Regions from separate parts of the Rhodoferax sp. GW821-FHT07F03 genome, predicted to be linked through region 3. Evidence: predicted binding sites of a transcription regulator. Region 3 holds the regulator's gene; each other region holds the start of a gene.
What was found. Region 3 encodes sigma-54, which starts transcription at its own class of promoters, with help from an activator protein. Its sites were predicted from a motif close to TGGCANGNAANCTGCTTT; they were not measured.

Region 1: a site for sigma-54 is predicted at 2,327-2,344, ahead of pedF (cytochrome c-550 PedF). Genes of this name have one in related genera too.
Region 2: a site for sigma-54 is predicted at 2,664-2,681, ahead of hydA (dihydropyrimidinase). Genes of this name have one in related genera too.

The regions. Positions count from the first base shown of each region.
Region 1 is NZ_JBWKQM010000012.1:97,805-102,890, forward strand. It holds gene AC07R0_RS19150 (PQQ-dependent catabolism-associated beta-propeller protein) at 1-834, shown strand, start outside; gene AC07R0_RS19155 (substrate-binding periplasmic protein) at 877-1,764, opposite strand; gene pedF (cytochrome c-550 PedF) at 1,799-2,287, opposite strand; gene AC07R0_RS19165 (sigma-54-dependent Fis family transcriptional regulator) at 2,603-4,654, shown strand; gene AC07R0_RS19170 (c-type cytochrome) at 4,701-5,033, opposite strand.
Region 2 is NZ_JBWKQM010000007.1:99,079-104,164, reverse strand. It holds gene AC07R0_RS12065 (Zn-dependent hydrolase) at 1-1,160, opposite strand, end outside; gene hydA (dihydropyrimidinase) at 1,174-2,616, opposite strand; gene preA (NAD-dependent dihydropyrimidine dehydrogenase subunit PreA) at 2,827-4,134, opposite strand; gene AC07R0_RS12050 (NAD(P)-dependent oxidoreductase) at 4,127-5,086, opposite strand, start outside.
Region 3 is NZ_JBWKQM010000010.1:77,495-82,580, forward strand. It holds gene AC07R0_RS16380 (SPOR domain-containing protein) at 1-88, shown strand, start outside; gene AC07R0_RS16385 (thiol:disulfide interchange protein DsbA/DsbL) at 169-828, shown strand; gene lptA (lipopolysaccharide transport periplasmic protein LptA) at 947-1,570, shown strand; gene lptB (LPS export ABC transporter ATP-binding protein) at 1,579-2,331, shown strand; gene AC07R0_RS16400 (RNA polymerase factor sigma-54) at 2,339-3,916, shown strand; gene AC07R0_RS16405 (THUMP domain-containing class I SAM-dependent RNA methyltransferase) at 4,022-5,086, shown strand, end outside.

The DNA of each region.
Region 1 (5,086 bases), on a different contig from region 3:
GTCATCAAAAGCATTCCCGCCTGCAAACGCCCACGGCATATGGCGTGGACCCATGGCGGGCAGCACATCCTGGTTGCGTGCGGCGACGGCAATCAGCTCAGCGTCGTGGACATCCAGACCGGCAAGCAGATCGACACCATCCCCACCGGCGAGAGCCCGGAGATATTCGCGCTCTCGCCCGACGGCAAGTCGGCCTATGTTTCGATTGAGGACGACAGCCAGATGGCCGCCTACGACGTGGCCAGCAAGAAACCCTTGTTCTCCGTCAAGACCGGAGCCGAGCCCGAAGGTGTACTGGCCTCGGCCGATGGGAAGTTTGTCTACGTAACTTCGGAGGTGGCGAATGCGGTGTATGCCGTGGACGTGGCCACACGCAAGGTAAGCGGCCAGGCCAGGGTCGGCATGCGCCCGAGGCGCTTTGCCATGGCGCCCGACGGCAGCGAACTGTGGGTGAGCAACGAACTCGGTGCCAGCGTCAGCATCATCGATACCGCCAGCATGAAGGTAAAGCAGACCCTGCCCTTCCAGCTGACCGGCATACGCGCAGCCGACATCACGCCGGTCGGCATACTGATGACGGCCGACGGCAAAACCGTATGGGTGGCATTGGGCCGCGCCAACCATGTCGCGGAAGTGGACGTGGCGGCGCGCACCGTGCGCCGCCTGGTGCTGGTAGGAAAAAGAGCCTGGGGCCTGGCGCTGAGCAAGGACAACGCCCGCCTGTATGTGGCCAATGGCATGTCGGACGACATGAGCATCATTGACACTGCCAGCGGCAAGGCACTGAAAACGGTGCCGGTAGGCCGGGTACCGCACACCATCCTGACCAACTGAAAGCCGCGGGCCACACAGCCCGCCGGGCCCGCACCGGCAAATTTACGGTGCGGCCAAGGTCAAGCCCTGCGACTGAAAAATCTTCAACAGTTCGCCTCCTTGGCGTAGCGCATCCAAGGCCTGGTCCAGCACGGTTGCCAGCTCCTTGCTGCCGGCCTTGACGGCCATGCCCAGCGGCCAGCCATTGGGGGAAATGCCGGGCAGCATCAGCCTGGAAAAAGCCCAGTCCTTTTTATCCAGGCGGAGCTCGAAAACAGCCGCCTCGGCCTGGGCCAATGTGACGAAGGCAGCGCTGGCACGCTGGGTCAGCATGGCTTTCGCGGCATCCACGCCGGTCTTGAAAATGGCGACCTGCTCACGCAGCAAGCCGCCCTTGTAGCCCATGAGCGCACTGGCCGCGCCGCTGCCTTGCTCCACCGCGATCTTCTGCTGCACCAGGTCCTCCGGGTTATAGACCTGTGGCAGAGCCCGCGGGTTGTGCAGGACCACCAGGTGCTCACGCGCATAGGGGCCAAAAATGAACACCTGCCGGTTCTCGTCCATGAAGTATTTGTCCAGCGGTACATGCAGCATCACGTCTGCGGGTCCATATCCCAGATAGTGACCACGCCACACCATATTACGCAGGTCATCGTTCATGTTTTCACCGGCGTCAAATGGCAGCAGCGACAGATTGAGCTGCAGCTGCCTGGCTAAAGCCTGGGCCAGGCCGACATCCAGGCCGGTCATGCCGGCCGAGGAGCCGTCCGAGTACGGAGCGTTGTCTTTGTAGAGCGCGACCTTAAGAATTCCGCTGGCCCTGATTCTCTCCATCGGCGTGCGCTCCTGCGTCCAGGCGGAGGGAACCACTCCGGCCAGAAGCGGCATGGCCCACAGCATTCTTCTGCGCGTCAACCGGCTGGTGGCCGGCGTGTATGGCTTGTTGCTCAAGTGTGTCTCCGGTTGTGTATGGGCACCTGACGATTCAAGGCTCGCGGCGCGTTTCCAGGTAGGTTTTGATCGACCAAATGGCCTCCTGGGTCAGGATGCCCTCGAACGGCGGCATGTAGACCCGGCCGTCGCGCGCACGCCCGCGCCGCACGGTGGAGATGAAGTAGTCATCCATTTCCTTGAAGCAAGCCAGTTTCTTGGCCTCGTCCCCGAGCCCCGTGCAATCGGCGTCCAGTTTGCGCAGATCGGGCGAGATGCCGCCCGAGATCGCCTCCAGCCCGTGGCAGCGCGCGCAGTTCTGGTTGTAGGCAGAAGTGCCGATGCGTAGCGCTTCCTTGTGGCCATCGCCTGCCGAGTAAGGGTTGGTATCCAGCCATTTGCTGCCGAGCTGCGGCAGGGTGCTGGTATCCACCGACTGCGGAACCACATCGCCATGCGCCATCGCCATCAAACTGCCCAGTGACAAGCAAGCTGCCAAACCAGCAGCCGCCCAGGTGCCGCGGTGTGAGAAGAACGGTTTCATACTTTTGCCTCCAATATTGTGTTCATGATGTCTTGCAAGGCAGCAAATACCGGGCCAGTGAAAACACTGGCATCCGCGGCTCAATTTGCCGGATGCACGGTACAAAACACGGATCGTTTGTGCCAATTTGACGCACATCAAACTCCAGGCGCGGCAAGCCTGTCCCTGTACGTTGAGTGCTGTATCGAAACGGAGCAAAATGCGCCCAGCACACAATAACCAGCGCTTCCGTCCGTTCACCGCTTTTGCTTCAACCTGCACCCTGTTGCCTTGGGCTGAAAGCCGGAACGGATAGGAGAGCCGCCCGGAGACAACATGATTCAACAGAGCCATTTGGTCGTTGGTGAAGCCACATCCAATCCCGCCACGGGACCGCAGCTCATCGGCGCCGAGTATTCTGCGCTGATTGGTTCCTCCAAGCTGCGCTCCAAGGCATATGGACTGGAAGAGTTCGATAACCCCGATCTTTCCGCCGCGGCACGCGGCCTGATGAACCAGGCGCTGGAAGAGAACCGCTTTCTGTACCAGCATGCGGCGCCCGTCATGGAAACGCTGTACGAGCAGATCGCCAATACGCAAAGCATGATTCTGCTCACCACACGCAGCGGAATGATCCTGCATTCGCTGGGCGATGCAGACTTTTTGCAGAAGGCTTCGAAGGTGGCCTTGCAGCCAGGCGTGGACTGGTCGGAAAAAGGCAAAGGCACGAATGCCATCGGCACCGCGCTGGCTGAGGAGAAGCCCATCGTGGTCCATGGCGACCAGCACTACCTGCAGGCCAACCGGTTTCTCACCTGTTCGTGCACGCCCATCTTCGACCCGCACGGAAAAGTCATCGGCGCGCTGGACGTCACGGGCGACTACCGCAGCTACCACCAGCACACCATGGCGCTGGCACGCATGTCCGCGCAGATGATCGAGAACCACATGTTTGCCGATGTGTTTCCCACAGAAATCCTCGTGCGCTTCCACACCCGCGCCGAGTTCCTCGGGACGCTGATGGAGGGCATTGCGGTCTTCAACCAGGACGGGCGCTTCATCACCGCCAATCGCAGCGCTCAGTTCCAGTTTGGCATGTCCGCCACGGCCCTGAGCGCCCACACTTTCTATTCTCTTTTCGGCATCTCCACATCGCAATTTCACGATCGTGTCCGAGCCGCGAAAGGGCATGTGGCTTCGCTCTGCCTGCACAACGGCGTCACCATCTGCTGCCGTGCAGAAATCAAAAGCCAACGCGCGTTCGATGCCATTGACTTCTCGGGCAGCGACACGGCAGCGCCCGCGATGCCGGCCAAGAGTGAGGGCAAGTCGCCACATCTGGACAGCAGAGCGCATAAAAAAGCCGCGCTGTCCAGCCTGCGCTACCTGGATACGGGCGATCAACAGGTTGCGGCCGTGATTGAAAAATTGCAGCTGGTACGCGGTCGCGACATTCCGATCATGATCCTGGGCGAAACCGGAACCGGAAAGGACTTGCTTGCGCAGGCCATCCACAACGACTCGCCACGCGCCAACAACAATTTTGTTTCGGTGAATTGCGCCTCCATTCCGGAGACCCTGATCGAGTCGGAACTCTTCGGCTACGAGGAAGGCGCATTTACCGGAGCCAAGCGCAAGGGCGCCATGGGCAAGGTGCAGTTCGCCAATGGTGGAACGCTGTTTCTGGACGAAATTGGCGACATGCCCAAGCATCTGCAGGCGCGGCTGTTGCGCGTGCTCCAGGAACGCAAGGTCAGCCCGCTGGGCGCAGGCAAAGAGGTGGAGGTGGATGTGGCCGTGATCTGCGCCACCAATAAGAACCTCAAGGAAATGATCGCCCGGGGCGAGTTCCGCGAGGACTTGTACTACCGCCTGAATGGACTGGTCGTGCGCCTACCGGCCTTGCGCGAGCGCCAGGACCTGGATGTGGTGACGCGCAAAATCCTGGCCAGCGTGTGCCAGGCGGCGGTGCCCGTAGGCATCTCCAGCGAAGTTATGGCGATGTTCCACCAATACCCTTGGCCCGGCAACTTCCGCCAGCTGTTCAACCTGCTGCGCACGGCCGTGGTGATGGCGGGATGCGCCGAAGAAATCGAGATCTGCCACCTGCCGGAGGACTTTCTGGACGAGATGAACTACGTGAGTTCAGCACAGCCTAAGGCCCCTGCGCCGGGACTGCAGATCAGGGTCGAAACGCCGGCCGGCTTGGTACTCGCCCCCTCCACGGCCAAGGAGACCAGTAGCCTGGAGGACGTGGCCCTGGAAGCCATGGCCCGGGCGCTGCGCGCTACCGGCGGCAATGTCTCGGTCGCCGCGAAGCTGCTGGGCGTGTCCCGCAACACCATCTATCGCAAGAAGGCGCAGCTGCCCGACGACGTCTGGGGTTGACGCGACAGCCGCGGCGGATCTGGCGAGACGTTGTGTTGCCAGTCCCCTATTTGTCGATAGTCATGACCCAGCGCGCTAGCGTGTTCAACTCGTCCGGACTGAGCGAGGCATGGGGCGGCATGGGAATACGTCCCCACTTGCCCTTGGATCCGTATTGAATGGATTGCACCAGGGATGCCACAGCGTCCTTGTCGGCGCTGTACTTGGCGGCAACGCTGGCATACGAGGGGCCCACGATTTTCTCAGAGGCGGAATGGCAGGTGAAACAGCCGCTGTTCTTTGCCAGTTCCATCGCTGCCTTGACGTCGGCGGCGCTCATGGGCTGCGCCGCATGGAGCGCACCCGATAACAACAAGAGGGGGGCGAGGAGGATGCGCATGATCAATCGATTTCAAAATAGGACTTGCGTAGCGCCTTCTATGCCGCCCTTTG
Region 2 (5,086 bases), on a different contig from region 3:
CAGGGGATGAAGATCATGCCGCTGGAGGTCAGCTTGGCCATGTAGACGGCGTCGTGGCCGGCGCCGGATACGACGGGCATGTTGGAGTAACCCAGGCTTTTGGCGGCGCGGGCCACGGCGTCCACGCAGTTGTCGTGGAAGGCGATCGCGTTGTAGCTGGAGACCATCTCGATCTTCACGTCCACGCCGTGCTCTGTGGCCACGGTAGCGGCAAAGGCTTTGACTTCTTCGACCATCTGGTCTACCAGTGCGTCGGTGCTGTTGCGCAGGTCGATGCTGAACTTCACGCGGCCGGGAATCACGTTGCGGCTGTTCGGGAACACCTGGACCATGCCCACGGTGCCACGGCCGTGCGGCGGGTGGCGGTGGGCTGCGGCCACTACGTCTTGCATGATGCGGGTGGCGGCCAGCATGGCGTCTTTGCGCAGCGCCATGGGCGTGGGGCCGGCGTGGGCTTCCATGCCGGTGACGGTGCAGTCGAACCAGCGGATGCCCAGCACGCCCTGCACCACGCCGATGGTCACGTCGTTGTCTTCCAGCACCGGGCCTTGCTCGATGTGGGTTTCAAAGTACGCGCCAATCGGGTGGTCGCCGGGCTCCTGGTCGCCGATGTAGCCGATGCTCTGCAGCTCGCTTTGCACGCTCTTGCCCTCGGTGTCCACCGCAGCGTAGGCATGCTCCAGCGTGAAGGCCTTGGCGAACACGCCCGAGCCCATCATCACCGGCACAAAACGCGAGCCCTCTTCGTTGGTCCAGAACGCGACTTCAATCGGCGCCTCGGTCTCGATGCCGTGGTCGTTCAGCGTGCGTACCACCTCGATACCGGCCAGCACGCCGTAGTTGCCGTCGAACTTGCCGCCTGTCGGCTGGGTGTCGATGTGGCTGCCGGTCATGATGGGTGGCAGGCTGTTGTTGCGGCCAGGGCGGCGCATGAAGCCGTTGCCGATCTTGTCGATGGTGACGGTCATGCCGGCCTCTGTGGCCCAGCGGGTGACCAGGTCGCGGCCTTGTTTGTCCAGCTCGGTCAGGGCCAGGCGGCAGACGCCGCCCTTGGGCGTGGCGCCGATCTGGGCCAGCTCCATCAGCGAGGACCACAAGCGGTCGCCGTTGATGCGCAAGGCCTGGATTTTTTCGGAAAGAGGGGCGAGTGCGGTGTCCATATGGAACTCCAGATTAGCGGGCGACGGGGTGGGGCGCATGTAGTGCGGTCTTCTTGGCCAGCGCGTCAAACTGCGGGCCGAATGGTGGGCGCTTCACGTACTTGCCGACGCCGCGCTCGGCGCGCAGGTCGCCGTTGGCGTAGACCACCTTGCCCTGGCTCAGTGTGTGGCTGGGCACGCCGGTGACGGTGCGGCCTTCGAAGATGTTGAAGTCGCCCAGCGACTTTTGCGTCTTGACGGACAAGGTCTTGGTGCCCGCCGGGTCCCACACCACCAGGTCGGCATCGGCGCCGGCCACCACGCAGCCTTTGCGCGGGTAGATGTTGAACAGCTTGGCGGCGTTGGCCGAGGTAATGGCGACGAACTCGCTGGGCGTGAGCCGGCCGCTGTTCACACCTTCGTCCCAGATCACGGCCAGGCGTTCTTCCACGCCACCGCAGCCGTTGGGGATCTTGCTGAAGTCGTCTTTGCCGGCGGCCTTTTGCGCGGCGCAGAAGGTGCAGTGGTCGGTGGCCGTGGTGTGCAGATGGCCGGCCTGCAGGCCGTGCCACAGCGCGTCCTGGTTGGTCTTGTTGCGGAACGGCGGGCTCATCACGTGACCGGCGGCGTAGGCGAAATCGGGGTTGCGGTACACGCTGTCGTCCACCGTCAAATGCCCGGCCAGCACCTCGCCGTACACGCGCTGGCCGGCGGCGCGGGCGCGGGCAATGGCCTCGGCCGATTCGGCACACGACACATGCACCACGTAGATCGGCACGTTCAGCACATTGGCGATGGCGATGGCGCGCTGCGCGGCCTCGGCCTCTACCGCGGGTGGGCGCGACAGCGGGTGGCCTTCGGGGCCGAGGATGCCCTTGGCCTTCATGTCGGCTTGCAGCAGATACACCAGTTCGCCGTTCTCGGCGTGCACCGTGGGCATGGCGCCCAGTTCCAGCGCGCGCTTGAAGCTGTTCACCAGGGTTTCGTCGTCGCACATGATGGCGTTTTTATAGGCCATGAAGTGCTTGAAGCTGTTCACGCCTTCGTCTTGCACCAGGGTGCCCATGTCGCGGTGCACGGTTTCGTCCCACCAGGTCACGGCAACGTGGAAGCTGTAGTCGGCGGCGGACTTTTCAGCCCATTCGCGCCAGGTGCGGTAGGCGTCCATCAGCGGCTGCTTCGGCGATGGGATCACGAAGTCAATGATGCTGGTGGTGCCGCCGGCCAGGCCGGCCGCCGTGCCGCTGTAGAAGTCGTCCATGGTCACCGTGCCCATGAACGGCAGTTGCATATGCGTGTGCGGGTCGATGCCGCCGGGCATCACATACTGGCCGCCGGCATCCACCACCTGGGCGCCCGCAGGTGCTGCCAGGTTGTCGCCGACTTCGGCGATCTTGCCGTCGATACACAAGACATCGGCGCGGAATGCGCGGTCGGCGTTAACTACCGTGCCGCCTCGGATCAAAACACTGGTCATGGTTGCTCCTAAATTAGTAGCTGGTGGCGCAGTTATTGTCTGCGCTACAAGCATATTTAATGCCTGAATAACGACTCACCCCCAGGCTCCACACTTCGTGTTTCCGCCAACCCCCTTGCAGGGGGCGAACCCAGTGGCCCGGCAAAGCCGGTTCCACGGGTTCCCGGATTGAAAACCGTCATGTCCGTCGTTGGTTGGTGAGTAGTTGTCCTAAATGGACGCTCGCATCGGATTGTTTCTATGCGTCGTCCAATCCGCATGTTTATCGCTCACGATGAGGCCGGTGCGCAAGTCTTTTTCGCCGGGCTGCAAATCGCGCAGGCTGATGGTGTTCGGCACGGGGCAGACGGTGACGCACAGGTTGCAGCCCACGCATTCGTCTTCCATCACCTCGAAGTGGCGCACGCCGTCTTTCATCTTGGTGATGGCCTGGTGCGAGGTGTCTTCGCAGGCGATGTGGCAGCGGCCGCAGGAGATGCACGAGTCCTGGTTGATCACGGCCTTGCTGACGTGGTTCAGGTTCAGGTTCTTCCATTCCTTCACCGTCGGCAGGGCCGCGCCACGGAAGTCGTCCAGGCTCTTGAAGCCCTTGCTGTCCATGTAGTCCGACAGGCCGGATGCCATCTCCTGCACGATCTTGAAGCCAAACACCATGGCCGCGGTACACACCTGCACCGTGCCGGCGCCCAGGGCGATGAAGTCCAGCGCATCGCGCCAGTTGCCCACGCCGCCGATGCCGCTGATAGGCAGGCCGCGGGTTTCGGCGTCGCGGCCGATCTCGGCCACCATGTTCAGCGCGATGGGTTTTACTGCCGGGCCGCAGTAGCCGCCGTGCGAGCCCAGGCCACCGGTGGTGGGCGACATCATCAGCGTGTCCGGGTCCACGCCGATGATGGAGTTGATGGTGTTGATGAGAGACACCGCGTCGGCTCCGCCGCGCTTGGCGGCGCGGGCCGGCATGCGGATGTCGGTGATATTGGGCGTGAGCTTCACGATGACCGGCAGCTTGCTGTACTGCTTGCACCAGGCGGTGACCATCTCGATGTATTCGGGCACCTGGCCCACGGCAGCGCCCATGCCGCGCTCGCTCATGCCGTGCGGGCAGCCGAAGTTCAGCTCGATGGCGTCGGCGCCGGTGTCTTCGACGCGCGGCAGGATGGCCTTCCAGGATTCTTCGACGCAGGGCACCATCAGCGAGACGATCATCGCGCGGTCGGCCCAGTTGCGCTTCACCTCGGTGATCTCGCGCAGGTTCAGTTCCAGGTCGCGGTCGGTGATCAACTCGATGTTGTTGAAGCCCAGCATGCGGCGGTCATTCGACAGCAGCGCGCCGTAGCGCGGGCCGTTGACGTTGACCACCGGCGGGCCGGCTTCGCCCAGCGTCTTCCAGACCACGCCGCCCCAGCCGGCTTCGAAAGCGCGGTTCACGTTGTAGGCCTTGTCGGTGGGCGGCGCGGAGGCCAGCCAGAAGGGGTTGGGCGTCTTCACGCCGGCGAAGGTGGTGGACAGATCAGCCATGGTTCAATTCCTTGTGCATGCTTTCAGCGGCGCGTTTGCCGTGCTCTACGGCTTCTACAGTCAGGTCGCGGCCGCCGGCGCGGCAGTCGCCACCGGCCCATACGCCATTTAGGTTGGTCTTGCCGTCTTCGGCGGTCACGATGCGGCCGCCTTGCAGGGTCAGGCCTGTGGCTTGCAGCGGGCTGTCGTCCAGCTTCTGGCCGATGGCTTTGAACACCATGTCGGCGCCTAGGACCAGCTCTTTGCCGGTGGCCTGCAGCTTGCCGTCCACCAGGGCTTGCTCGGCAAAGCGCACGCCGGTGGCGTGGCTGCTGCCCAGCACTTCCACCGGGGCCAGCCAGTGGTGCAGCACCACGCCGTTGGTTTGCGCCCACTCTTGCTCGGCCGCCGACGCACCCATGGTTTCCACGCCGCGGCGGTAGACCATGTGCACCTCTTCAGCGCCCAGCAGCTTGGCCTGCACGGCGGCGTCCACAGCGGTCATGCCGCCGCCGATCACCACTACGCGGCGGCCCACGGGCAGTTGGTTCACGTGTTCGATCTGGCGCAGCTCGGCGATAAAGTCCACCGCGTTGCGCACGTTCGCCAGCGCCTCACCGGGCACGCCCAGGGCTTGCACCTTGGACAGGCCCAGGCCCAGAAACACGGCGTCGTATTCGGTCTGCAGCTTGTCGAGCGAGGCGGCGCCGTCAAAGCGCCAGTCGTTTTGGATGCTGATGCCGCCGATGTCCAGCAGCCACTGCACTTCCTTCTGTGCGAAGTCGTCGGTGGTTTTGTAGCTGGCCAGGCCGTATTCGTTCAGGCCTCCGGCCTTGGGCTTGGCGTCGAAGATGACCACATCGTTGCCCAACCGCGCCAGGCGGTGTGCGCAGGCCAGACCGGCCGGGCCGGAGCCGACCACGGCGATGCGCTTGCCGGTGGGGGCTGCGCGGGTAAACAGCTGTGGCTGGGG
Region 3 (5,086 bases):
GTATGCCAAGCGCGACGATGCCGAGCATGCCAAGGACCGGCTGGAAAGTGCCGGTAGCGAAACCACCCTGGTGCGCGTGCAGCGTTGACCAGTTCTCTTGAAGCTGGTGCTGCGCGCTGAACTTTTGCGCTCGGCACCGATCCGACCCCCCACAAGGAGTGATTTGCAATGAAACGTCGTGAGTTTTCGCTGGCTTCAGCGGGTGTGCTGGCTGGTTCCACGCTGGCCGTAGGCCATACCGGTAGCGCCCTGGCGCAGGGCAAGCCGCCCGTGGCGGGCACGGATTACCTGGTGCTGGACAAGCCAGTCGCCACAGAAGCGCCGGCCGGCAAGGTCGAGGTGATCGAGTTCTTCTGGTACGCCTGTCCGCATTGCAATGCGTTTGAGCCCACCTTGGTGGAGTGGCTCAAGCGCCTGCCCAAGGATATTGCCTTCAAGCGTGTGCCAGTGAACTTCCAGGACAGTTTCATCCCGCCGCAAAAGCTGTACTACACGCTGGAGGCTCTGGGCCAGCTGGACGCACTGCATGGCAAGGTGTTCAACGCTATCCATGTGGAGCATCAGCGGCTGGACAAAGATGATCTGGTGATCGCCTGGGCCGTGAAGCAGGGTCTGGACAAAACCAAGTTCACCGAGACGTACCAGTCTTTTGGCGTCAGCACCAAGGTGCGTAAGGCATCCCAGCTGCAGCAGGCCTACCAGGTCGCGGGCGTGCCCGCTTTGGGCGTGGCCGGCAAGTTCTACACCGATGGCAGCCAGGCGCAAACCATGCCGCGTGCATTGGTTGTTGTGGAATATCTGGTGGCCGAGCAGCGCAAGAAAGCCTGATTCCGGCATGGCCGGCAAGGCCGGAGAGATGAAAAAGCCCGCGTCAGCGGGCTTTTTTCTGGCTACGTCCAACTCGGGGTGAGGGGCCGTTACAATGAATTGCAAGATTCGTGCCTCTATGAAAATCAACACCCTACTCTCACTGCTCGTGGTTTGTTTCGTCGGTCTAGGCGGAGCGGCCCACGCGGAAAAAGCCGACAAACTCAAGCCTATGAATATCGAGGCGGACGCGGCGCGTTATGACGATCTGAAGCAGACCAATGTCTTTACCGGCAAGGTGGTGATGACCAAGGGCACCATCATCATCCGTGGCGCCCGCGTCGATGTGCGCCAGGATGCCGAGGGCAACCAGTTCGGCGTGGTGACGGCGGAGCCGGGCAAGCTGGCGTATTTCAAGCAAAAACGCGACGGCCTGGACGAATACATAGAAGGCGAGGGCGAAACCATCGAGTACAGCAGCAAGCTGGACAACGTGCGCTTCATCAAGCGGGCCATTTTGCGCCGTCTGGTCGGCAGCAAGGTGAATGACGAAATCACCGGCGAACTGATCGTCTACGACAACACCACCGATGTATTCACCGTGGACAGCGGCACAGCCGGCAGCAATCCCGGTGGCCAGAATGGCCGCGTACGCGCCATGTTGACACCCAAGGCTGCAGCGTCGGCTGCTAGCGGCGCGGCACCTGCCGGGCCAGCCCCGGTGCTGCGTTCCACCACCACGCTGGAGGGCGTGAAGAAGTGACGGCGGTGGTGGAGTCGGGAGAAAGCCGCCTGGAGGCGCGCCATCTGCAAAAAGCCTACGGCAAGCGCAAGGTCGTGAAAGACGTGACGCTGGCCGTCAAAAAAGGCGAGGTGGTCGGTTTGTTGGGCCCCAACGGCGCGGGCAAAACCACTTCCTTCTACATGATCGTGGGCCTGGTGCGGGCTGATGGCGGGCATATTTCCATCGACGGCCAGTCGGTGGAGCACATGCCCATCCACCGGCGTTCGCGCCTGGGCCTGAGCTATCTGCCCCAGGAAGCCTCGATTTTCCGCAAGCTCACGGTGGAAGAAAATGTGCGCGCCGTGCTGGAATTGCAGCACGACGAGGCCGGCAAGTCCCTCACCCGCACCGAGATCGAAAAGCGCCTGACGGCGTTGCTGCAGGATTTGCGGGTGGAGCATTTGCGTGATTCGTCGGCCATGGCCTTGTCCGGTGGCGAGCGCCGCCGCGTGGAAATCGCCCGTGCCCTGGCCACCCAGCCGCGTTTCATTTTGCTGGACGAGCCTTTTGCCGGTATCGACCCGATTGCGGTGATCGAGATCCAGCGCATCATCGGCTTCCTGAAGTCGCGTGGCATCGGCGTGCTGATCACCGACCACAATGTGCGCGAGACGCTGGGCATTTGCGACCACGCCTACATCATCAGCGACGGCAATGTGCTGGCCGAGGGTACGCCGTCCGAGATCGTGGACAACGCCGATGTGCGTCGCGTCTACCTCGGCGAACATTTCAAGATGTGATGCTCCGATGAAGCAAGGCTTATCCCTACGCGTTTCACAGCATCTGGCGCTGACGCCCCAGCTGCAGCAGTCCATCCGCCTGCTGCAACTGTCCACCCTGGAACTGAGCCAGGAAGTGGACCAGATGCTGGACGACAACCCGTTTCTGGAACGCAATATGGACGAGGCTGCACGCGAGGAGTTCGGCCTGGCCCAGTCCGACACGCCGGTCAGCACAGGGGAGCGCGAGGCTGAAATTGCTACAAGTTCTGTAGCTGAATACGCAAGTGAATCCAGCGCAGAAGCCCCAAATGATGCCGAATCCCCTTTAACTGGCGGTGACGACACCAGCTGGGACGGCGATGGCACTTCCGAGATCAAACCCGACGACAGCGAATGGGGCGGTGACGCCCCGGCGCGCCAGAACAACCTGGGTGAAGACGGCGAGATGGACGCCACCGAGCTGGCCCGCAACCAGGAGTCGCTGACCAGCTTTCTGCACCGCCAGGCCCTGGCCCTGCGGCTGGGGGAGGTGGACCAGGCAGCGCTGCGCTTTCTGATCGAATCGCTGAACGACGACGGCTACCTGGAAGACGATTTCGAAACCCTGGCGCGTGGTCTGGCGGGCGACGACGCCGAGGCCGTGGAAGAGCTGGTACACCGCTTCACGGTGGCCCTGAGCCTGCTGCAAAGCCTGGAGCCGGCGGGCGTGGGCGCGCGGCATCTGGGTGAATGCCTGTTGCTGCAGCTGGAGGGTTTGCAGCCCGTGCTGGGCGATGACCCGGCGCGCAAGGTGGCCATGCGCATCTGCCGCCAGTCCATGGACCTGCTGGCCCGGCGCGACGTGAAGCGCCTGGCCCAGCTGTGCCGCGCCACCGAGACCGATATCAAGGCTGCCATGGCGCTGATCGCCCGGCTGGAGCCCAAGCCGGGGCGGCGCTTTGTCGATGTGGAGCGCAACATCGTGGTGCCCGACGTGATCGTGGTCAAGGTTGGGCGCGGCGCCCAGGCCCGCTTCCGGGTACAGCTGAATGCCGAGGTCATGCCGCGCCTGCGCGTGCACGACATCTACGCCAATGCGCTGCGCCAGCACAAGGGGGGCGGCAAGGATTCATCGAACAACGCCGCACTGCAGCAGCGCCTGCAGGAGGCGCGCTGGTTCATTAAGAACATCCAGCAGCGCTTCGACACGATTTTGCGGGTCAGCAACGCCATCGTGGAGCGGCAGAAGAACTTCTTCAGCCACGGCGCGCTGGCCATGCGCCCTCTGGTGCTGCGCGAGATCGCCGACGAGTTGGGACTGCACGAGTCCACCATCAGCCGCGTGACCACCGCCAAATACATGGCCACGCCCTACGGCACCTTCGAGCTGAAGTATTTCTTCGGCTCGTCCCTGGGGACGGAGACCGGCGGCAACGCCTCCAGCACCGCGGTGCGGGCGCTGATCAAGCAGTTTGTCTCGTCCGAAGACCCAAAGAAGCCGCTCAGCGACAGCCAGCTGTCCGACATGCTGAAAGAGCAGGGCATTGAATGCGCGCGCCGTACCGTGGCCAAGTACCGCGAAGCGCTGCGCATAGCCCCCACGAACCTGCGCAAAGCGCTGTAGAACATGCTCTCCCCCAGGCCGCGTGCACGGTATGCCGCAGCTGGAGGAAAGAGCTTCGCCCCGCTTGCCCCAGGCTGCGTAGCGTGACACCATGGAAATAACGATATGAACCAACTCCAATTATTTTTACCCTGCGCCGCCGGCGTGGAAGAGCTGCTGGCCGAAGAGGTGCACGGCATTACCGGCCTGCAGGGCGAAGACCTGCGGGTGATGCGGGGCGGCACGCTGGTGCGCTCCTCCTGGCGCGACGCGATGCGCTTGAACCTGCACAGCCGCCTGGCGCAGCGCGTGCTGATCGAGCTGTCCAACACCGAATACCGCAGCGAAAAAGACCTGTACGAAGCCGCCAGCAACGTGGCCTGGGAGATCTGGTTCACGCCCAAGCAAAGCTTCAAGATCGAAGTCACGGCGCAGCACAGCCCGCTCAATTCGCTGAACTTCGCCGCGCTGAAAGTGAAGGACGCGGTGGCCGACCGCTTCCGCTTCAAGACCGGCGTGCGCCCCGACGTGAATGTGCAGTGGCCCGATGTGCGCATCTACCTGCACCTGACCACCGAGCGCGCCACCATCTACATTGACACCTCGGGTGACGCGCTGTTCAAACGTGGCTGGCGTGAAGACAAGGGCGATGCGCCGTTGAAGGAAACCCTGGCCGCCGCCATGATCGCCGCCAGCGGCTGGGATGGCACCACGCCCCTGTACGACCCCTGCTGCGGCAGCGGCACCATTGCCATAGAGGCCGCGCAGATCGCCTGCAATATTGCGCCCGGCAGCCTGCGCCGCTTTGGCTTTGAGAAGCTGTTGCCCTTCCAGCCCCATGTGTGGAGCGTCATTCAGGAGCAGGCCCACGCCGCCGAGCACGAGCCGGAGACGCAGATCTTCGGTAGCGATGTGGCCTTCCGTATGGTCGATTTCGCCACCCGCAATGCCGAGCGCGCGGGCGTCAGCGGCGTGGTCGAGTTCCGTGGCGGCGATGCCTTGCAGCGCATGCCGCCGGCCGAGTCCGGCGTGATGTTGCTGAACCCGCCCTACGGCGAGCGGATTGAGGTGGCAGGTGTCGCGGGCCGGCGCGAAGCTGCACAGACCGAGGACGGCAGCGCCGACTTCTTCCCCCAACTGGCCACCCACTGGAAGCGTAACTACGCGGGCTGGACCGCCTGGATGCTGACG